DNA from 3 places in the Marinomonas sp. 63XJN7_7_ISO-PGPR-S23-202 genome. Region 1 is predicted to be linked to each of the others. Evidence: predicted binding sites of a transcription regulator. Region 1 holds the regulator's gene; each other region holds the start of a gene.

Region 1 (7,880 bases):
GTTCAACAGAAAGACGGTCTCTGGGCGTATTGCGTTTTCCGCGTCTGATGGTAACGCATCAAAAGTGGATGATATGCCTGTCTTTCTTAAAGTCTTTGGTATATTTAATGTCGAATCATTGACGCGTCGGCTATCGCTGGACTTTTCTGATCTCTTTGAGCCGGGTCTGACCTTCGATAGCGTTAATGGAGACTTTGTTGTTAATAAAGGTATTATACAAACAACGACACCTTTATCGATAATTTCTCCATCGGCAGATTTATCCATTGAGGGGAAAGCTAACATTGTCAATGAGACCTTGGATGAGGTGTTAACGGCCACCTTGCCGATTAGCGGCACGTTGCCATTGGCTGGATTGATCTGGTCGACTCCTCAGATCGCTGGGTTGCTATATTTAACCGATAAGTTGATAGGTGATCAAATTTCCAAAGTGACCAGCGTTCAGTATAAGGTTCAAGGGCCGTTTGGTAATCCTACTCTTACGCCAATTGTCCACAAATTTAAAAAAGGATCGAATAGATGACGGAAACCCTTCGTATTGCGGCGATTCAGCTAACCAGTGGGGCAGATTTTAACGAAAATCTGCAAGAGGTTAAGAAATGGGTCGTCAAAGCCGCAGCTGATGACGCAAGAGTTATCGTGCTGCCTGAGAATGTTTTTTTGTTCAATGGCAAAGGTATGCGTGTCCTTGCCGAATCTGATGATCAAGGAATGTTGTTGAGAGAGGTGGCTGAATGGGCCCGCAATTATGGGGTGTATTTAGTGGTTGGCTCTCATCCTAGTCTTGTCAATGAGGGGGGAGAGCTTGTTGCTAATCAGCGTGTGCGTCAGTCTTGTATGGTCTTTGACCCCAATGGTGAATTGGTACAGCGCTACGATAAGATTCATCTGTTTGATGTGTCTGTGGACGATAAAGCAGGGTCTTACCGCGAGTCCGATTACATCGAGCCTGGAGACTTGGAAGTCAAAATATTTGAAGTCGATGGTTTTAAAGTAGGGCTGACCATCTGTTATGACGTACGCTTTCCTGAACTTTTTAGACGGCTATCCAAAGAAGGCGCGGAGCTTATACTTGTTCCAGCCGCTTTCACCTACGTGACTGGTAAGGCCCATTGGGATACTCTTCTGGCAGCCAGGGCCATTGAAAATCAGTGCTTTGTTATGGGGGTGAATCAATGTGGTTGGCATACTCAGACGCGTCAAACCTATGGGCACAGTGTTTTATATTCTCCAAATGGTGAGATGTTGAAACAGTTGCAAGAAGAGCCAGGGTATTTTGTGGGAGAGATAGACAAAAGCAGTCTACAGACATGTCGTACTAAAATGCCCTGTTTAGAGCACCGACGCTTTACAAGCTAAGCAAATAGTATTGAGTTCATAATAATTGATAAAGGCTCAAGAGAGCCTTTATCTTGCTTTAAGCGATGATGTTGATGACAATCTGTCAGGTTAGTAAAGTAAGCTAACAAAGAGGGAGGTTACTCTTTTAGTCCAAGTTTCTTTTCTTCAACATCACGAAGAAAGCGGAACAGCTTTTTGCGGTTGGTGGTTTTGCCATCTTCGGATACCTCTTTTTGAGACTGGCGAATAAGCTGTCTCAGCAGTTGGATGTCTTCTAATCCTGGATGATCTTCTAGGTATTGTGATAGCACTTCTTTGCTATGCTCACCGATCAATTCGTCGCGTTTTATTTCCAGTTGGTGGAATAATTTGTTATAGGCAGCTGAGGTTGTATCAAACATGGCAACTTGCTTGGCAATTGCTTCATGGTCTTCGGTACGCATTACCTTGCCTATGTATTGTAAGTGTCTTCTCATCGCTTCTCGTTGCTTGATGCGATCAGCTTCGGCAAGGGCATCTCTGAGTGTTTCTGACATCACAACTTTTTTTTGCTGATTTTTGCTCAGTGCTAACAGTTTCTTACCGACTTCTTGCAGGGCTTCCATTTCGCGTTTGATCTGCGTTTTACTCTTAGGGATGTCGTCTTCATTAAATTGATCAAAGTCAGTCATGGGAACCTATACTAAAAAAATGGTGGCGAGACCAAGGAAGGCTAAAAAGCCGACTACATCGGTCACGGTAGTCAAAATAACACTGGCCGCTAAGGCGGGGTCGATACCAAGTTTTTTTAAGAAAATTGGTAAAAGAGTTCCAGTAAGAGCGGCAATCAAAAGGTTGATGATGGTCGCCCCCGCAATGATATAGGCAATCTTGAGGTTGTCAAACCAAACTGCTGTCAGTATGGCAATAACGGTTGACCAAAGAAGACCATTGAGTAAACCAACAATCAGTTCCCTGTTTAGTAACCAACGCATATTGGCAGAGCCAATCTGATCCAAGGCGATCCCGCGTATGACCAAAGTAAGAACTTGAGAGCCGGCGATGCCTCCCATGCTGGCAACAATGGGCATTAAAACGGCCAGCGCAACAACTTGGTTGAGAGTGTGTTGAAAAAGACCGATGACGTACGAGGCAATAAAGGCGGTGATTAAGTTGATTCCTAACCAAACAGCACGACGGCGAGTGGTTTTCATGATTGGCGAGAAAGTGTCTTCGTCGTCTTCCAAACCGGCCATACTGAGCATGGAGTGTTCGGCTTCATCCCGAATAACATCGACCACGTCATCAATGGTAATACGCCCAAGTAGCTTTCCCGTACTGCGATCAATAACGGGGGCGGAGACCAAATCCATTTTTTCAAACACTTGGGCGACTTCGCTTACGGATGTGTCTGAGTGGATGGCGGTGTGGTCTGTCTCCATAATGTCTCGTACAGTGGTTTTTGTATCACAGACTAGGAGTTTGGCTAAGGGAAGCGTTCCCAAAAGTCGGTTTGAGCGGCTGACAACTAACAGGCTATCTGTCATGTCAGGAATTTGTTTATATTGTCGAAGGTAACGAAATACTCTGTCCAAGGTGACGTTAGGGCGAATGGTAATGGTGTCTGTGTTCATTAAGCCACCGGCGGAGTCTTCCGAGTAGCTTAATAAGGCCTCAACTCTTAGTCTGTCCTGAGGAGGCATGGATAAGAGGACTTCACTTACCACCTTGTCTGGCAGGTGTTGCAGTAAGTCGGCTAAATCATCGCTTTCAAAGTGTTCAGATACGGCAACCACCCGCTGGGTGCTCATATTCTCTAGAAACTGTAGGCGTATGTCTTCGTTTAGGTATTGAAGAACCTCGCCTTGGTTTTTGTCTTCAATGAGTTCCCAAAGCTGCTTACGTTCTTTAGGGGGAGAGGATTCTAAAAGGCTAGCAACATCTTGTGCGGGTAAAGCGCCATTTAATAAATAGCGCGTTTGTAATGTGGCGCCAGACTCTAAAGACTCTGTGACCGTTTGTAGGTGGGCGAGTGTATTTTTATCTGGCATTGTTGTCCTTATTCATCTTCCCCAAAGCGATCATTGATTAATGCAATAATGGCCTTGATGGCATCTTCTTCATCTTCACCATTGGTTTTAATGGTGATGTCCGTGCCCTTGCCAGCAGCTAGCATCATCATTGCCATAATGCTTTTACCATCGACATTACGCCCGTCTTTCTCGATGGTAACATCGCAAGAAAAGCGAGAAGTGGTTTCGACTAGTTTTCCTGCGGCTCGTGCATGAAGGCCAAGTTTGTTGATAATGGTGACAGACTCTTCCAACATACCTTTTTCCTTAATTAAGATTAAATCTAATTCAATAATGATTCTAACTCAGTAAGAAGGGCTTGATTGGTCTCGGCCGCTCTTAATTTATTGAGTTTTTCGGTAGATTGCGCCAGCTCGGCAATTTCTGATAGGGTCGATAAATGGTTGTCGCATTCGCTTGGCGGCACAATCAAAGCAAAAATTAAATCCACATTTTTCTTGTCCACGGAGTCGAAATTAATGGCGGATTGCAATGACATGACAACTAGAGCTGTGTGGTTGGCACTCTCCAAACGGCAATGGGGGATGGCAATGCCATTGCCTATGCCAGTACTGCCAAGTTTTTCACGTCCTAGTAATGCATCATAAACTGCTTCGTTGTCGCAATGTAACCGGTTTGATGCAACTTCAGCAATACTTTCTAGTACGCGTTTCTTGCTGATAATATCTTGTTTGGCGATAACGAGTTCAGCTTTTAATATAGATTTCAAAGGCATAAAGAAATGTATCCGTATTAGATGAGTCGTTTGCGTTCATTGGAAGGCGGAATATTCATCGCCTCACGATATTTTGCTACAGTTCGCCTAGCAACCTGAATACCTTGTTCCGCTAAAATACTGGCTAGTTTGTTGTCACTAAGCGGTTTTTTGGCTGGTTCTTCGCTAACGAGCTTCTTAATCATAGCTCGAATAGCGGTCGAAGAACATTCCCCTCCAGAAGCGGTATTGACATGACTGGAGAAAAAATATTTCAGCTCAAAAATGCCTTTAGGAGTATGCATGTATTTCTGTGTGGTTACTCGAGAAATAGTAGACTCATGCATGCCGACCTCTTCTGCGACATCATGAAGCACCATAGGTTTCATAGCTTCTTCACCGAGTTCGAAGAAGTCGATCTGTCGATTCACAATGCAACTAGTGACTTTTAGTAAAGTTTCATTGCGGCTTTGCAAGCTTTTCATGAACCATTTTGCTTCTTGCAAGGAGTTTTTGATGTACGTGACATCTTCTGATGTGGAAGCTGTTGCTGCCATGGCGGAGTAGGTTTCGTTTATCTTAACCGGTGGCAGAGCGTCATTATTCAGTTCAACTTGCCAGACGTTATTGCGTTTTCGTACAGACACATCGGGGATAACATAATCGGTATCGTCCGTGTCAATGATGGACCCTGGTCGAGGATTAAGTTGCTGGATCAGTTCAATCACTTCTTTGAGCGATTCTTCCTTTAGTTTTGTTTTTCGGCTTAATTGAGTGAAATCTCGATTACCAAGCAGAGGGAGATAGTTGTCTACTAAATTATAGGTGCTCTTATACAAAGGGTGCTCGCGGAACAGTTCTAATTGAACTAACAAGCAATCACGCAGATCAATAGAGCATACACCAACGGGATCAAAACGTTGTAAGCGGTGTTGAACCGCAATGACCTCATCAAGCTCAAGGTCTTCAAGTTCAGAGGTCAATGACTCCCAAATTTCATCTGGGGAAATGCTTAAATACCCATCGGACTGAACACACTCAATGATGGCGTAAGCAATCTCAATATCCCTATCTGACATGTGGGTGAGGTTGAGCTGCCAAATTAAATGGTCTTGAATGCTTTCTTCTGGTGCGTTACGACTTTCAAAATCCCCATCATTTTCATAGCTGTTGGAGTGGCTGACAGACGCTGCTGAATTTTGGTAGGTATCGTCCCAATCGCTGTCAATGGATAGCTCTTCTGGAATACTATCGGTCCATTCTGATTCGACCTTTGCTTCTTCGCTGCTGTTTGACTCAACCTTTTTTTCAGACGCGTGTGTGTTGTCGCTATCACTATCGCGTTCTTTCAATGCTGATGGGGCATCACTAGAAGTGTATTCCTCATCATCAATTTCCAGTAGCGGATTAGACTCTAAAAATTCATGGATCTCCTGTTTAAGATCCAACGTTGAAAGCTGCAGTAAACGAATGGCTTGCTGCAACTGTGGCGTCATGGTCAGTTGTTGACCAAGCTTTAATTGTAAAGACTGCTTCATAGAGCAACTCTTTTATCGTTAAGTTGAAAGTAAGAAAGATGGAACAAGTTATGCATGTTACTCCCTTTGAGTTGCAAAAATAAGAGGTTATAAGCGGAAGTCGTCACCTAAGTAGACTTTTTTCACTTGTTCGTTGTTGATAACGGTATCGGCATCCCCTGATGCGATGATGTGTCCATTACCAACAATGTAGGCTTTATCACAGATGTCGAGAGTTTCTCTGACGTTGTGGTCGGTAATTAACACACCAATACCACTTTCTTGTAAATGCCTGATAATGAGCTTTATATCGCCCACTGAAATAGGATCCACACCAGCGAATGGCTCGTCAAGTAATATGAACTTGGGGTTCATCGCGAGTGCCCGGGCGATTTCAACTCGGCGACGCTCCCCCCCAGACAGCGCCATACCCAAGTTAGAGCGAATGTGAGTAACATGAAATTCTTTTAATAAGCTTTCTAATCGCTCTTTTCTTTGGGCTCTATTAAGCTCTTTTCGTGTTTCAAGAATGGCGTAAATGTTGTCTTCTACCGACATTTTTCTAAAAATAGACGCTTCTTGCGGGAGATAGCCTATGCCTTTTTGAGCACGGGTATGCATGGCATATTTGGTGATGTCCTGGCCATCGATAAAGATGCCGCCGGCGTCATTGGTGACCATGCCAACGATCATATAAAAACAGGTTGTTTTACCCGCGCCATTCGGTCCGAGTAAGCCAACCGCCTGGCCTGATTCGACAGAGAGGGAAACATCTTTAACCACTTGGCGTTTTTTATAACTTTTTGCGAGATTTTTTGCTTCTAAAACGGCCATTTACTTCTCTTTTTTCTGTGGTGATGCTTGTTTTTTTTCGGTTTGTGGCTGTAGCGTCATGGAAACTCGGCCTGATCCTTCTTTCTCGGCGCTGAAGGTGCCATTTTTGATGTAGTAGACAATATGGTCGGCGGTGATTTTGTCATCCATTCTGTTTAAGTAGCCGTCCCCAAAAATTTCCACTTTGGACTGAGCGGTTTTATAGATGACTTTATTACCACGACTAATCATCATATTACCTTGCCAATCGATTTGTTGGCTAAATTTGGCAGGGTGGCCCGTTGCAATGAGTTCGGTGAATTTACGCGTCTTAGGATTGGTGATGACTTTCAGATACTGGGCTTGAATTTCAATCGAACCTTGTTTTACAAATACGTCACCTGTATAGACGGCTTCGCCTGTTTTTTGATCAAAATGGGCTTGATTGGACTGTATATTTAATGGTTTGCTTGTATCATCTGGAAGCGCTAGTACCCATTGGCTTACGAATAAGCCGGCTAAGAAAGTACATACCTTAATGTGTTGCTTCATACTGTCCTCTTACAGATCCTGTCATTTTAACTTCTTCTGTGTTGATATAAGTGACAATGACATCGGCAGATGTTTCGCCTTGTGTTGAGTATATTTTTGCATTTCCTGTACTCGTAAGTGACTGCTGTTTATCTAAATAACGAATATTGTCCGCTGTTAGTGTGATGTCTGGTGAGTCTACGTAATGTTTTACGGCTGATGCATCATCAGTTAGTAGAATATCACTACTGCCATCTTCAATTATCCCTTTTTTTCCTTGTGCTTCCCAGTTCCCCGTTTTTTCAACTCTTTTTACCTTTGGGTTTTCGAGAAGTGTCCTTGCACCTTTGTTGTAATGTAGAGCTCTATCTGCGGTTAAGGTTTCTATCAGTTTGCCATCTTGGTCAAATTCTGTGGCGTGTATTTTTGTAATGAAGTAATCGGGGGTGCTACTCAGATTGTCGGTTTGAAGCAAATTTTTATTATCAGATGAGCCAGCCCAGAAAAAAAGAGTAACGATCGCAATGCCGCCAGCCCCCAGTAGTAGTTTTTTGTGGCTTGCTTTGATCATTAGACAGAATCCCCTGTGCTAACGAAGAAAATATAGACAGCGTACGAAACGAGTAAGGGAATGGCTATCCAGCGAGGAATGCTTTGGTTTTTGGTTTTGGCAAATCCATAGATGAGTAAGGACAAGGCAACCGTTAAACCTAGAACCCAATAGAAATCTCGTCCCGATGTGGTTTGATCAATCACGCCTGGTGCGATTAACGCGGGCAGTGGTAACACTGTCGCCAAGTTGAACATATTTGAACCTAAGATGTTGCCAATGGCGATATCATGATGGCCTTTACGTACACTACTGATTGATGCAGCTAGCTCAGGTAGGCTGGTGCCGACGGCCACGATAGT
Region 2 (7,880 bases), 100 kb from region 1:
ACTCCCTACTGGTATTACCTATGCTATTTGGGCGGGACTGGGGATTGTGCTGATATCCTTGTTTGGTTATCTGTTCGCGGGTGAAAAATTGGATCTTGCCGCATGGCTGGGGATGAGCTTGATCGTGATTGGCGTGGTGATTATTAACCTATTTTCTAAAACGGTTAGTCACTGATTCGTTACAGAGACTATGCAAGCGGTGCTTATGATACGCACCGCTTGCATAGATGACATGATAACTTATCTTTACTACACAAGTTTTACCTTACCTTTCTTGTTTGCTAGCCATAAAAATTGGTAGGGCATTAAAGTGACTTTCGCTAAATGATCTTCATATACCGTGTCTGTGACCAAATCGGTCCAGTCGTCTGTGGCGATAAGGTTTAGTTCTGATAAGTTAAAGCTTTGCGGCTGATCCGTTATATTGAAGATTGCAAATAAACTTTGGCGACGGTCTAAGCTTTGGCGCCAGAAAGCAAATAGATGATCTCCCATATGTAGGATGTACTGGGTGGCGTTGGGGTGAAATGCTGTTTGTGCTCTCCGTATCTGAGCTAAATTAGTGATGGCGTTGAACACTTTTTGGTGATGGGTTGGGGTGTTAAGGACGTGCTCTAAATCGTCCATCTTCCAAATATGACGGTTAATAGAACGAAATTGCCCTGTATTATCCACTCGATCCACATCGTTTTCTGTGCCAAAAAAGCTATGTATATAAAACGCTGGTACTCCTTCCAGTGACATCATTACCGCCGCCGCGCAATAGAATCGAGCAAACTGCCATTGATCAGGGCCTTGTTGTACTGAGCCTGCTAAAGCGTTCCACAGACTGATGTTTATCTCATAAGGCTTCGCTTCACCGCTGGGTGTGGTGCGAGAACTAATGCGTCCTCCAAAGCGTTTCATGGTATTGATTAAGGTTTCCAGTTCCCAATCTGTTAGCAAGCCTTCCGTTGGGCGTAAGCCAATACCATCATGGGAGGCAATAAAGTTCAGGTAGGTGGTGCCCTGTTGAGCCGGTGGCATGCTCATTAGCCATTGTTTTAGGTGTTTGCAGTTACCCGTGACCAAACTATTGATCAGTAATGGTGGCAGTGAAAAGTTGTAAATAAGGTGGGCTTCGTTGGCATTACCAAAGTAGGTTAAATTCTCTTGGTTAGGGATATTGGTCTCAGTAATGATGACGGATTCGGGCGCATAGTGCTCGATGACAAGGCGTAACAGACGAATCATCTCATGGGTTTGCGGCAAGCTGATGCTTGGTGAGCCTGGGATCTTCCAAAGGAAGGCGACGGCATCAAGACGAAACCAGCGGATCCCTTTTTCCAAGTACAGACGAATAATGCGTAGAAATTCTAATAAAACGTCTGGGTTCTCGAAATTTAAATCTATTTGATCGTGACTAAACGTACACCAAACATATTTGGTGCCGTTTTTGGTTTGCACTTCACGTAGTAGAGGGGATGTTCGTGGCCTAACAACGGCGCTTAGATCGGCATTAGGGTCTGCTTCATAAAAATATTTTGCCCCTGGATCGACGCCCGCCTTATAGTTTTCAAACCACATACTACGGCTAGAACAGTGATTAATGACTAAATCGCCCATGACCTTAAAGTCTTTCGATATTTCCGAAATATGGTGCCAGCGCCCTGATGCTGGATTAACGCTTGTGTAATCCATGACGCTAAAACCATCGTCCGAGCTATAAGGAAAAAAGGGCAATAGATGAATGGCTGAAATGCTGTTGATGAGTTTGGTTTTGACAAACTTTTGCAAGGTTTCTAATGGCGCCTCATCCTCAGATCTTAGGGTGTCCGCATAGGTAATCAACATAATGTCAGACTGATCCCATAAACTTCTGTGGGGACGAGGGGATTCTGTTTTCGGATCTAAATTAAAGGTAGTCAGACAGTTACGGGCAAGTTCGGTGGCGTCACGATTAGGGTATAGAACCTGAAGGTGACCGATGAGTCGTTGCTCTAATTGTGATGGCACTGTATTTTCCATAGCTGTCTACCTGTAAAAATATCTGAAAATAGTGGAGATGAGGTTGTAACCTGCATCTGTCTTATCAACTTAACCAGAGGAAACGGACACTGGATTATTTGTCCGGACCAAATTCCTGCATGTCTTGTTCAACGGCAAGCGCCAGTTGTTTCATAACGCCGGGAAATGCACTCACAACACGGTTCCAGCTTGGAATAAAGGGAGCTTCCATAGGGTTATCAAGGTACATATTTCCTGCCTTCATGACATTGCTGGCGAACAGCTCAACGGCTTGTTCTTCTTGGTGTACATCTAATTTTAAGCCGTTAATTTCTGCATCATTGCGATAGGTTTCAATAAAGTCCAATGCCGCTCGATAGTATGTCGCTTTGATGGTACGGAAGGTTTCTTGATTAAAAATAATACCATTGGTTGCCAGTTTGCGGAAAATAGCTTTTGTTATATCAATGGACATTTTCGATAATCCACCGTCGTCGTTATCGGCTGATAGGTCTTGATGTTTATGATCATAAACATCAGCGATGTCAACCTGACATAAACGGTTGTTTGAGTAGTTACGTTTCATCTCGCTGAGAACACCAATTTCTAAGCCCCAGTCGCTTGGAATGCGCAAATCTGTCATCACATCACGACGAAATGAGAACTCCCCAGCAAGAGGGTAGCGATAGCTGTCTAGATAATCTAAGTATTCTAAGTTTCCAAAGACTTTCTTTAGAGAATAAAGCAAGGGTGTGACCAGTAGACGGCTGACACGGCCATTCATCTTGCCGTTTGCGGTACGCGAATAAAAGCCTTTACAGAACTCATAATTGAAATTGGGGTTTGCGACAGGGTATATCAAGCGAGCAAGTAACTCGCGATCATAGGTGACAATATCGCAATCGTGCATTGCTACGGATTCAGCTTTACCCGCTGCTAGATTATAACCCATACAGAACCATACATTTCGACCTTTTCCTGGGTCAGTAGGTGAAAGCTGCTCCCCTTTTAAGACGCTATCGATGGCACGAAGGCGAGGGCCATCGTTCCAGAGGACTTTGTGCTTTTGTGGCAGAACACTGAAAAATTCTAGAGCGTGGCGATACTCCGCTTCTGTTGCTCTGTCTAAACCGATAACGATTTCATCAAGATACGGAACTTGTTTGAGGTGTTCAATGATGTTTGGCATGGCGTCAGTAGCCAATTCGGAATATAAGCAAGGCAGAATAAGCGACATTGGTCGAGTTTTAGCAAATTCGCACAGCTCTCTCTCCATGTCTTCAAGCGGACGGTTGGCTAAGTTATGAAGCGTAGTGATAATGCCGTTCTGGTAAAAGTCGCCCATTATTGTGTCTCCTAGAATGTGAAATCGTTTTGACGATTGTGGGTCGCGAATCGTCTAAATAATACGTGTTTTTCTTGTTATACAATGCCTCGTGAAGCAAGCGCTTTGTTGACGGCTTGTGCCCATCCTTCTGGTCCATAGGCGTCTGTTAGCCATGCATCGTAACGTCCTGGTATTTCTGGTGGTGCATGAACAGGTGATCGCACCACAACGGGAATATCGGCTTTGCTTAACATGCCAATATCGTTTTCCCCATCCCCAAGGGCCATATTGGTCACAGTGCTTTGGTAAAAGGCAGCATACCGTTCACTAAGCCATAACATCGCGCGTGCTTTGTCGCAGGATTTCCCCATAAGGTGAGTAAAGCGTCCGCCTTTTTGCACTTGAATGTCTGTGTCTTTTAGCGTGTCTCTAAAAAGGTTCAGGGCATTAGCTGAATCTTTCCACACCATAGGCTCTGTAAACTCGCGCTGCATCGCCAGCTTGGCACTTTCTTCCGTTAAACCTGTTAGCTCAGCCACATCTTGCCATGTCATATCGCTAAAGCGTTTAAATTGAAAGCGGCTGCTTAAGGGGGTAGTGATGTCTATCAGAGTTTGTCTATGTGGGCCAAATGCTTTCAGCCAATAATGGCCGTGGTCTTCTAAGGCATGTTTGTTCTGGTCCTCATTACTTATAAGTCCTAACTCTTTTGGAATATAGACAGCCGCACCATTTTCGATGATAAACGGGTCTTTGTGGCGCAGTGATTGGCGTAACTCGCTCAGTTCTGCAAACGTTTTGCTAGTGTTTAAAATACACGGGATAGTGAAAGTTTGAAGCGCTTGGAATGTAGAAAGAGCGGGTTGAAAACTGTATGTATGATGGTCCAATAAGGTGCCATCTAAGTCTGTGAATACGAGTAGTTGTGTCATATTTTTTTAAGATCTTGGTCGGGTGAAATGTACTTTCCACCGAAAAGTCGATCTATATCCTCCTTCGTCATGCAACAGCTGGGAAAGTTCAGTCTCCTTGTTGCTTGTTACCAAATTAAGGAACGGTGTTCAAAAAATGGTAAAGGTTTATTGTTTATAGCAAATCCAATGCCAGTATTTGAAAGTGTTCTACCTTCCCTAATGACTGTTTCTATTCGTTTTTTAGCTTAGCGGCTTTTATGAACAAATTAATGACAACCTTCCTAAAACACATATTTTTTCCTTTTATTCGCATAGGTAGAATACTGTTAACCCCTATCTGACAACGGTTGAAGGAGGACTCTGCTTTCATGCTTTCTTGTGTGAATGCTGCTTGTGTACTTCTATTGCTCCGCTATATTTTTGGGCAAGTAAATTCTTGTTACCTCTGCCTCTATGGTTGGCTTTTGAGAAGGGATTTAATAGAGACTTTGATCACCTCTCACTAAAAAGGTGCATGGAAAAGTAAGGCGTTCTGTAATATTGCATTATTTTGGTGCGGTTTTATTAGGTCACTACATTTAGGAAAAATGAGGCAATGGTCGGTTTAGAGTAGAAATAGCAAGTAGATAAAAGAAAGAAAAGACAGACTTTTCTTTCTTGGTGATTAACCGTGTTTTTTTGACCGGAAACGAAACACCATAGTGTGTGAGTTTTATGACTTATTCTTCACAAAGAGCTATGTAGCCTACCGTGAACGCTCCTTCTTGAAAGGCGCGTAACCCCGTCGCCTTGAATGGTATGGGCATTGGGTGGTTTTTTAGCACCTCTTTCACCGTTGCACCACTAAACAAATCCACCTGAACGGTATCAATTAGTTGAATGGCTGCTTCAATTTTAAATCCGATGGCTCCGCCTGCAAATTTCCCTTTTGTTGGGCGCTCTTTTATCACTGCGCGAGTTACTTTGTAATCTTCAAACAGCTTTTTCAGTATCTGCTGAAATTTGCGAACGCTTTCACAGTCATTTGGGTGGTTCAATGTGTGACGCACTTGGCGACAGTCGGCGATCTGAAAAAGACCGTCTTGCTTAGAAAGTAAGCAAAGAATGGCTTCGCTGCCTTTGATCTCGATACCACAAGTAATCATATTGGATCCTGTATAAGGGAATTTTGCGCATTATGGCACACTTCGAGGAGTGCTAGCAGAGTAAAAAACACTGCTTTGCGAATTCAACACACGTCATATGTAATGCAAAACAGATTCGTGGTGGTAGATCGTACTCTTTTGAGTTTTATGACTCTTATTTTACAGAAGAATACGCTACTATTTTGGAATATTATTTTGAAAATATGGATTACACGATATTTTATCCTGATAAATGTCAAAAAACTGCGATTCGATCGTGTCTTCTTATTTTCGATTCCTGGGACATATTCTCACAAAGTTCTTCCTATTTTTGTGAGGTGGTCTCCTATTCTTTAACGAACCATAAGGCTACTTAACATGACTGCTTCATCGCCCAAGGGGATTTCTCGTCCCCAGGTGAAATCGCTAGATGAAATCCTTCCTGCTGAACCTCTTTTAATGATGGGCGCAGGCCCAGTTCCTATTCCTGAATGTGTTGCCCGAGCGAACTCGGTGGTAATCAACCACCTTGGCAGTGTGATGGCGCAAGTCATCAATCAAGTAAAAAGCATGGCACGCTACGTATTTCAGACGGAATCTAAATGGGTATTGGGTGTGGCGGGACCGGCGTCGGCGGCGATGGAAATGGCTGTGTCTAACTTAATGGAGCCAGGGGAACCGATTCTGTGTATTAACAATGGCTTTTTTAGTCATCGTATGGCAGAGATGGCAACACGCATTGGCGCGGATGTTCACGAGTTGCATGTTCCAGTATTGGAAGCGGCAGATCCTGAACGTGTGCGTAAAGCCATTGAGACAGTGCGGCCGAAAGTGTTGACTCTAGTTCAGGGGGAAACCTCCAATACGGTTTTCAATCATGCTTTAGAAGACATTGCTAAGATCGCTAAGTCCTATGGCTGTTTAGTGGTTGTTGATGCGGTTTGTACGTTGAGTACCATGCCGTTAAAAATGGATGAGTGGCAAGTTGACGCGGTGATTACTGGTGGTCAAAAAGGCTTGTCGTCTATTCCTGGGGTCTCTTTGTTAGTCTTTTCTGATGAGTCATGGAAAACGGTCAAAAATCGCAAAAAGCCGGTTGTGCAATGGTGTTTTGATGCGCAGCTTGCGGAAAACTTTTGGCACAATGATGGCTACCATTATACCGCTCCTGTGTCGGGTATCATGGCCCTGCATGAGGCTCTGAAACTGGTTTGCGATGAATCTTTGGAGCAACGTTTTGCAAGACATTTGCGATGTTCAACAGCATTGCAGGCGGGTATAGAAGGTTTAGGGTTGAATTTGTTTATTCCTGAGTCGTCCCGCTTGAACTCGGTAGTGGGCATTCAGTTACCTGAAGACTTAACCGCAGGGCAAATATGCCGCCATATTTCTGAGGTGTACCGAGTGGAAATTGCTGGTTCCTTTGGGCAGCCGATTGTACGTATTGGTCAAATGGGTGAGCAGTGCCGTGAGCATAACCTATTTCGAACCTTACATGCCTTGGGCAGCACCATGAGAGATTTAGGTGTTAAGGTCGACCAGCCTAATGGTATGGCAGAAATGGAAGCTTGTTTACAGCGTATTCCTCGAACGTTATCTCAAGTGGCTTAAAAACGGCGAATTAGACTTAGTCTTTTCCGCTACGACCCCCACTTCCCATTTGGAGATGGGGGTTTTTGTTATGGCTTTTATACGAGTGATGTGTTGCGTTTCGTGGGCATTAGGCTTGCAAAAAGAGCGCTAGCTGTGATCATCACACAAGCAACCACTTGAGTGTCTGTTGGTGTTTGGTGGCCAAACAGGCCAAGCCATGCCGTCGACAGTGCTGGAGCGGTATAAGACAAGACCCCCAATAGTGATAGATTGCCGCGTTTAACCCCCATATCCCAACAGAAAAAGGCAATACCAACGGGGCCGAGTCCTAAGCCGATAACAGCCACCCAAGTGTTCGTAGCAAAATGCCAGTGTAAAGGTTCCAATAGTAAGTGAGCGATGCCTGCGAGAAGAGCCGTCATCAAGCAATACCAAAGCACAGCACTGGAAGGCACCTTGCTAAAACGGCGGTTGGCGACAGAATAGCCTGACCAAATAAATGCGCAGGCAAACGCCGCTCCATAGCCAAGAGGTGTGGTTTGTATTTCATTGTCGGAACCCGTGGCACGAGAATGAAGCATCATGCCTGTGGCGATAAAAGCGACGACTGCACCCAGTAGATGAGTCCAAAGAAGTTTGTTTGTGCTACTCATCCCCGCCATTAAGACAATAAGCAGGGGCCAAAGGTAGGCAATCAAGCCCGCTTCTATTGGAGGGGCATGCTGAAACGCATAAAAATAGCAGAAGTGATATAAGAAAAAGCAGATTCCTCCCATCAATTTTGCACGAGTGGGTGTTTGCTGCCAAGAAGAAACGAGCTGTCCCTTTATCAGATAGACAATGGCAAACAGCACACTGGCAACACTAAAGGTTAGGGCTAACAAGAGTAATGGCGGGACAGCGCTTGCCTGTGTGGTAAATAACGCCAAACTGCTC
Region 3 (7,880 bases), 2.3 Mb from region 1:
GCGTGGTCTTTTATTGCTCCCGCGCTTTATAAGAATGAAAAAACCGTTGCAATTCCACTGCTGATCTCTAGCGTCATCTTATTTTACGCGGGCGTTCTCTTTGCCTACTACGTGGTATTACCCTTGATTTTTGGCTTCTTTACCAGCGTAGGACCAAGTGATGTTCGAGTCATGACAGACATTAACAACTACCTTAACTTTGTTTTGAAGCTCTTTTTTGCCTTCGGTATCACCTTTGAAATTCCTGTGGCAACCTATTTGCTCATCAAAGCAGGGATAACAACCGTTGCAAAGCTCTCCAAAAAACGCCCTTATATCATTCTTGGCTGCTTTGTGATTGGCATGTTGCTGACACCGCCTGACATTTTCTCCCAAACACTATTAGCGGTACCAATGTGGATGCTATTTGAAATGGGATTATTAGCTGGTCGAACGGTCAAAGTCGTTGTTGACGATGAAGCAGAAGAAGCAACGGAAACCAGTTAAACCTTGAATCTCCTATCAAGGTGATGAAACAGGGTGCGCGCCAGCATCCTGCCTACTCTTTGCTCGAAGAATCTAGACCTTTAGCAAACTCTTCTTTACTCTGTACTTTACACAGTCAAAAGAAGGAAGCGACATGAAAATCATTGGGGCCGAAGAGGTTCAACAAACATTATCGTTCGAAGAATTGATTCCCGCTCTGGCACTCGCCTTTCGCAGTGAATTTGGCATGCCACAACGACAAGTGTACCCGCTTCCTGACGGCACAGCCGAAAAACACGACACCTTTGCTGTTTTACCTGCATGGACAAAGGATGTGGTTGGCGTTAAATCTTTTACCCATTACCCCGACAACCCCAATCAAGGCCGCTTAACCGTGGCGGCTCAGGTACTGTTATTCGACAGAAAGACAGGGAGCCCTATCGCTCTTGTCGATGGCACCAGCTTAACGTATTGGCGAACCGCTGCGGTCTCCGCATTAGCCTCCAGCCTAATGGCTCGCAAAGATGCCAGCACACTTTTACTCTTCGGAACAGGTGAACTCGCACCTTATATGGCATTAGCCCATGCCAGCGTTCGCCCCATCCAGCATATTTTCATCCATGGCCGCTCACAAGAAAAGAGCAGCAAGGTTCAAGCCCTTATTCAAACCGCGCGCCCCGACCTTAACGTTGACATTTGCGATAATGTTGAAGATGTTATCACTCAAGCGGATATTATCAGTTGTGCCACAGGCAGCCCTACCCCGCTATTTAAGAGCGTTAGTCTGGCTGCAGGCACACATATTGATTTGGTGGGCAATCATCACACGCACTGTCGAGAATGCGATACAGCCACCATAAAGATGTCCCACGTCATTGTTGACAGTCGATTAAATGTCTTAAACGAGGCGGGAGAGATTTTAATTCCACTCAAAGAAGGCAGTATCGATGAATCGCATATAAAGGGCGAGTTGGCTGAACTCTGTTCAGGTAACGCGCAAGGACGAAAGAGCAATAGCCAAATTACCTTATTTAAGTCTGTTGGCACAGCGCTCGCCGATGTCGCCAGTGCTTATCATGTGTATCAGACGCTGAACAACTAATTCTCAACGCCCTTAATTGAGCATAAACACTTAATTCAATAAAAAAGTGACGGGGCCGTCATTGGTAAAGGACACTTTCATATCCGCGCCAAAGCGCCCTGTTTCAACACGGTCATACTGGGCGCGCACTTTTTCCACAAAATCATTAAACAAACGCTCCCCTTCTGCAGGCACAGCGGCTGTGGAAAAACCTGGCCGCAATCCCTTCTTAGTCTCAGCCGCTAAGGTAAATTGCGATACCAGCAATACGCCACCACCCACTTGCTGAACATTCAGGTTCATCTTGCCATCATCATCGCTAAACATACGATATTTCAACAGCTTATCAGCCAGCCTTTGAGCATCGGCTTCTGTATCGCCTTTTTCAATTCCTACCAATACAAGCTGTCCGTGATCAATGGCACCTATCGTTTCCCCCTCAACCACCACTTTGGCATTTAACGCCCTTTGCACCAATACTTTCATCCTTTCCTTCCTAGTTCCGCCCCACTAAATGAGTCCTATGACTTTAACAAAGTCTAGAAAAAACAAAAGCGCCCAAAGGCGCTTCTGCTCGCTCACAGATTTATTTGCATAAACCCATTTGCTGCTGCTCTATAAAGTGACGCAATACGCCACTCAATAACCGCTATTACTTACGACCAGCACGTTTACGCTCGTTTTCCGTTAGGAGTTTCTTACGAATACGAATGCTTTCTGGTGTTACTTCGACCAACTCATCGTCTTCAATAAACTCAAGCGCTTGCTCAAGTGTATGACGAATAGGTGGAGTCAAGGTCAAGGCTTCATCGGTACCGGATGCTCGTACGTTGGTCAACTGCTTACCTTTAACAGGGTTAACAGATAGATCGTTGTCACGAGAGTGAATGCCGATAACTTGGCCTTCGTAAATTTCAACCGCATGGCCCAAGAACATACGACCACGGCTTTGCAAGTTAAACAGTGCATAAGCCGCTGTTTTGCCAGTCAGCATGCTGATCAATACACCATTTTGACGGCCACGAACATCACCATCCTTCACAGGACCGTAATGATCGAAAACACTCGTCATAATACCAGAACCAGACGTGAGCGTTAGGAATAAGCCACGGAAACCAATCAAACCACGAGAAGGTGTCATGAACTCAAGACGAACACGACCTTTACCATCGGGCTCCATGTTTGTTAACTCAGCTTTACGCAAGCCAAGCTCTTCCATCACCGCACCTTGATGCTGCTCTTCTACGTCAATGACCACTTGTTCGTAAGGTTCTTGGATTTTACCATCCACTTCTTTTTGAACAACTTCGGGACGAGACACACCCAGCTCAAAACCTTCACGACGCATGTTCTCGATCAATACAGATAAGTGCAGCTCACCACGACCAGACACGATAAACTTATCAGGTGTATCGCCTTGACGAACACGCAATGCCACGTTGTGAATCAGCTCTTGATCAAGACGGTCTTTAATGTTTCGAGAGGTAACAAACTTACCTTCTTTACCAGCAAACGGCGAATCGTTCACCATGAAAGTCATGCTAACCGTTGGCTCATCAACAGTTAGTGCAGGAAGCGCTTCAACACACTCTGGATTACAGAGAGTGTCAGAAATACTTAGACCATCGATACCTGTAATACACACGATATCACCAGCAGATGCTTTGTCTGTGTCTACGCGCGCAAGACCATGGTAACCCTTAACGTTTAGAACCTTACCTCTACGCTCTTTGCCATCCGCTGATTTAACAACCACTTGCTGATTAGGCGACAAACTACCGCGAGTAATACGGCCAACACCGATAACACCAACATAAGCATCGTAATCCAATGCAGACACTTGCATTTGGAACATGCCTTCTGGATCAACATCAGGCACAGGCACACTATCGACGATCATTTGGTAAAGCGGCGTCATGTCTTCCGCCATGTTCTCTGGATCATCACCAGAAATACCATTGATAGCAGACGCATAGATCACAGGGAAATCAAGTTGTTCTTCTGAAGCGCCAAGGCTATCGAACAAATCAAACACCTGATCCATAACCCAATCAGGACGCGCACCAGGACGGTCAATTTTGTTGATAACAACGATAGGGCGAAGACCACGCTCAAACGCCTTAGAGGTTACGAAACGAGTCTGTGGCATAGGGCCATCAACCGCATCAACCAACAACAACACAGAGTCTACCATGGACAATACACGCTCTACTTCACCACCGAAGTCGGCGTGCCCTGGTGTATCCACAATATTGATACGATAATCGTTCCACATAATTGACGTATTTTTCGCCAAAATGGTAATACCGCGTTCTTTCTCTTGGTCGTTGGAGTCCATAATTCGTTCTGAACCAAGGTCTTTACGATCGAGCGTACCAGATTGACTTAGAAGTTGGTCAACCAAAGTCGTTTTACCATGGTCAACGTGGGCGATAATAGCTACGTTACGTAACTTTTTGATATCATTAGACATTTATAGTTCTCTGCATTAAGCGTAAGCAAGAAGATACACCGCCGCTTGGCTTGGGCTATTATGCTATTCAAGCGCGTCGGATCTTGGTGCGGGGTAAAATTCGCGCAATTGTACCCTTATATTGATCAATATCCCATTAAAGAGACAAAAAAAGTCACAATAATTAATCAAGGCCAATCTGTGCGCAATAAAATACTTGTGCCTTAGACACAATCCATTTGAAATAAAAAGCGACTCTATCTCAAATCTATTGTGACCATATTGCATCAATTTTATGTCAGTGTAATGACTGTTTATTCAACCACTGCCATTCATAAAATCAACAGGACATATATGAAGGCTTTGCATTGATATAAATATTAGACAGCCCATTTCTGGGCTAATCTCATATTAAGAGGGAGTTAAGGCAAATAAATCCCTACGTTAGTTCGACCTTTGCCTAACAAATAAGAAGCATGGATACGACTCATGACGCCTTTACCACAATACAACAGGTGCATTGTTTCTTGGTCCAAATCATGCCAGCTAGACTCTAACGCAAAGAAAGGAATCACCTTAACTGGACGGCCGCTGACTTTCAAAGGGCGCTTCGCCGCTTCATCCGGATGACGAATATCCACAATCACTTCATCACCAACAGGCATACGCACGACAGGAACCTCACCTTGGTACTGTTTTGCCACATCATCCATTACATTCTGGATAGACATAACTTGAGCTTCTTCCACGGCTTTGTCCAACACGGTAAAGTCAAACTTACTTTCTTCCCGTTCCACACGGTGCATACGAGCACGGGTGGTCGGGTTGACGGAAATCACACCACAGAATTCAGGCATGCTGGCCGCAAAGGGCGCGGTGCCAATTTCAATAGCTTTATCGATAATAGCCTGCTTATTGGTGGTAATCAGCGGGCGAAGCACTAATTCATCTGTCACCTGATCGATAACTTTCAAGTTTATCAAGGTCTGGCTAGAGACTTGCGCGACGCTCTCACCGGTTACCAGTGCCTTCGCCCCGACGCCTTCCATAACTTTAGAAGCCGCCCTAAGCATCATACGCTTAAGAATCACGCCCATCTCCGCATTATCCACTTTAGTCAGTATTTCCCCCACTACCGCTTCAAAAGGGACTGTAACAAATTTAACATTCAGGCCTGAACCGTACTTTTCCCAAATAAAGTTGGAGACTTGCTTCACACCGATTTCGTGAGCATCTCCCCCTAAATTGAAAAAACAAAAGTGCGTTTTTAAACCTCGACTCATTGTCATAAAAGAGCTAACAGTGGAGTCATATCCCCCAGACATAAGAGACAGCACTGAATCTTGGGAGCCCAGTGGGTACCCTCCCAAACCCTCAACACGCTGTTCAATTATCCACACACGCTGATCACGAATGTCGATAGGCACCAGTACTTCAGGGTTTTTCAAACGCACCGCTAAAGCACCACTGCGGGCTTTTAAACAACCACCGATGTAACGCTCAGCTTCTACCGAAGTAAAATCATGATGACCAACCCGTTTAACGCGAACGGCAAAAACAGCGTCTTTTAACATTTCACCATAAGACACCATGGCTTCTTCAACGATGTCATCCAAATCAGTGAAAGAAAACTCACGAACAAACTGAAAATGCGCGATACCGGCTATATTAGACAAGGCAGTGGTAAAATCCTCTCGCAGCTCATCCTTTTCAGAAAGCACCTCGATGAAATCCCAATTACCCGCCACAACGACATCAGCATCATGCTTTTTCAGAACCAACCTCATATTATGACGAAGTTGTTTAACAAACGCCTTTCTCACTGGACGACTTTTAATAGTGATTTCAGGGAAGAACTTAACAATAAATTTCATAGGAATTGCAACGCATACCAGATGGTTAAAAAAGGCGCACAGTATAATAAAAGATGCCGACAACGAAAACCGACATTTTTGCACCGTAATAAAGCAAAAAGATATTTTTACGCACTTTATTGGTTCATTTATTTGTTGTATTGTCTTTTTGCTGGCCACAGAAGTGTGCATTTTTTATGGGAATATTTTTAAGACAATGTTTTTAAAAGCTTTTTTATAACGCCCAACATTCTGGCATAAGTTATGCTTTATCTTGGGACATTGTGCTTTACGGCTAGCACGCTTTTTCACAAAGTCGGATACTTTATTATTTAAATTAAATTGGAGAACAACTATGTCAAACAAGACCCTTGATTTGATTGCTGAGCACGACGCGAAGTGGGTTGACCTTCGCTTTACTGATTTCCGCGGTAAAGAGCAGCATGTGTCTATTCCAGCATCCTCGATCGACGAAGAGTTTTTTGAAAACGGTCAAATGTTTGATGGTTCATCCATTGCTGGCTGGAAAGGCATCAATGAATCAGACATGATCATGATGCCGCAAGATGATACGGCTCTAATCGACCCTTTCACAGAAGAAGCAACCGTCATTGTTCGCTGTAACATTATCGAACCTTCAACCATGCAAGGTTATGATCGTGACCCTCGTTCTGTTGCACTGCGTGCCGAAGAATTTCTAAAATCTACTGGCCTTGGCGACACCGCTTTCTTTGGTCCTGAGCCAGAATTCTTTGTATTTGACGATGTTCGCTGGAAAGCAGATATGTCTGGCTGTTCTGTAGAAATCAATGCAGAAGAAGCCGCTTGGGCATCTAACAAAAAATTTGAAGGCGGCAACATGGGCCACCGTCCAAGTGTAAAAGGCGGCTACTTCCCCGTTCCACCTGTTGACTCCCATCATGACCTACGTGCAGCAATGTGTGGCGCAATGGAGTCTATGGGCTTAGCCATTGAAGTTCATCACCACGAAGTGGCGACAGCAGGTCAAAACGAAATAGGTGTAAAATTCAACACCATGGTTAAAAAAGCAGACGAAGTACAAATTCTTAAGTACTGCGTACATAACGTTGCCCATGCATACGGCAAAACAGCGACATTCATGCCTAAACCAATCGTTGGCGATAACGGTTCTGGTATGCACGTTCACCAATCTTTCTGGAAAGATGGTGTTAACCAATTCGCTGGTGACCAATATGCAGGTCTATCTGAAACCGCTCTTTACTACATTGGCGGTATCATCAAGCACGCTAAAGCATTGAATGCGTTTACCAACGCGTCTACTAACTCTTACAAGCGCCTTGTTCCTGGCTTTGAAGCACCTGTTATGCTTGCTTACTCAGCTCGCAACCGTTCAGCTTCTATTCGTATTCCTTACGTTGCAAGCCCTAAAGGCAAACGTATTGAAGCACGTTTCCCTGATCCAACCGCTAACCCATACCTAGCCTTCGCAGCTATGTTGATGGCAGGCCTTGACGGTGTGAAAAACAAAATTCACCCTGGCGATGCTGCAGACAAAGACTTGTATGATCTTCCTGCTGAAGAAGCATTGGCTATCCCACAAGTGGCTGGCAGTCTAGAAGAAGCACTTAAGTGCCTAGATGAAGATCGCGAGTTCCTAACTCAAGGTGGCGTATTCTCTGACGATATGATCGATGCATACATCGACCTTAAGACAGAAGAAGCACTTCGCGTATCAATGACAACGCACCCTGTTGAGTTCGAACTTTACTACAGCGTATAAGCGTTTTAGCCAATAGAAACTTAGTCAGTTTTTAATAAAAAGCCCCGCCTTATATCGGGGCTTTTTTTCTGCGCTAAAATAAACCGGGCAATTCAATTAGCACCAAAACGGTGCAATTAAAGAAATTCCATCAAGCAAACCCTGTATAAATTGGCCTTATTCATTTGCCCAATGTTGGTTCGTATTTTGCACATAATAAGATTCAATAGAGAGGCACCCAAGTGTATAGCTTATTAATAGACCACTTATCTACCGCCGTGATTCAAG

The links. Region 1 encodes sigma-54, which starts transcription at its own class of promoters, with help from an activator protein. Its sites were predicted from a motif close to TGGCACNNNNNTTGCTNT; they were not measured.
Region 2: a site for sigma-54 is predicted at 4,402-4,419, ahead of AC0VYG_RS13915 (HAD-IIB family hydrolase). Genes of this name have one in related genera too.
Region 3: a site for sigma-54 is predicted at 6,105-6,122, ahead of glnA (glutamate--ammonia ligase). Genes of this name have one in related genera too.

The regions. Positions count from the first base shown of each region.
Region 1 is NZ_CM149677.1:2,892,239-2,900,118, reverse strand. It holds gene AC0VYG_RS13480 (YhdP family protein) at 1-523, shown strand, start outside; gene AC0VYG_RS13475 (carbon-nitrogen hydrolase family protein) at 520-1,359, shown strand; gene yjgA (ribosome biogenesis factor YjgA) at 1,479-2,012, opposite strand; gene mgtE (magnesium transporter) at 2,019-3,371, opposite strand; gene AC0VYG_RS13460 (HPr family phosphocarrier protein) at 3,380-3,649, opposite strand; gene AC0VYG_RS13455 (PTS sugar transporter subunit IIA) at 3,676-4,128, opposite strand; gene AC0VYG_RS13450 (RNA polymerase factor sigma-54) at 4,146-5,645, opposite strand; gene lptB (LPS export ABC transporter ATP-binding protein) at 5,733-6,458, opposite strand; gene lptA (lipopolysaccharide transport periplasmic protein LptA) at 6,459-6,989, opposite strand; gene lptC (LPS export ABC transporter periplasmic protein LptC) at 6,973-7,539, opposite strand; gene AC0VYG_RS13430 (calcium/sodium antiporter) at 7,539-7,880, opposite strand, start outside.
Region 2 is NZ_CM149677.1:2,992,212-3,000,091, reverse strand. It holds gene AC0VYG_RS13930 (DMT family transporter) at 1-175, shown strand, start outside; gene AC0VYG_RS13925 (alpha-amylase family glycosyl hydrolase) at 250-2,007, opposite strand; gene AC0VYG_RS13920 (glycosyltransferase family protein) at 2,102-3,331, opposite strand; gene AC0VYG_RS13915 (HAD-IIB family hydrolase) at 3,409-4,245, opposite strand; gene AC0VYG_RS13910 (DUF3010 family protein) at 4,947-5,372, opposite strand; gene AC0VYG_RS13905 (pyridoxal-phosphate-dependent aminotransferase family protein) at 5,730-6,962, shown strand; gene yddG (aromatic amino acid exporter YddG) at 7,040-7,880, opposite strand, start outside.
Region 3 is NZ_CM149677.1:617,857-625,736, reverse strand. It holds gene tatC (twin-arginine translocase subunit TatC) at 1-486, shown strand, start outside; gene lhpI (bifunctional Delta(1)-pyrroline-2-carboxylate/Delta(1)-piperideine-2-carboxylate reductase) at 620-1,567, shown strand; gene dtd (D-aminoacyl-tRNA deacylase) at 1,598-2,032, opposite strand; gene typA (translational GTPase TypA) at 2,199-4,019, opposite strand; gene thiI (tRNA uracil 4-sulfurtransferase ThiI) at 4,421-5,872, opposite strand; gene glnA (glutamate--ammonia ligase) at 6,207-7,613, shown strand; gene glnL (nitrogen regulation protein NR(II)) at 7,835-7,880, shown strand, end outside.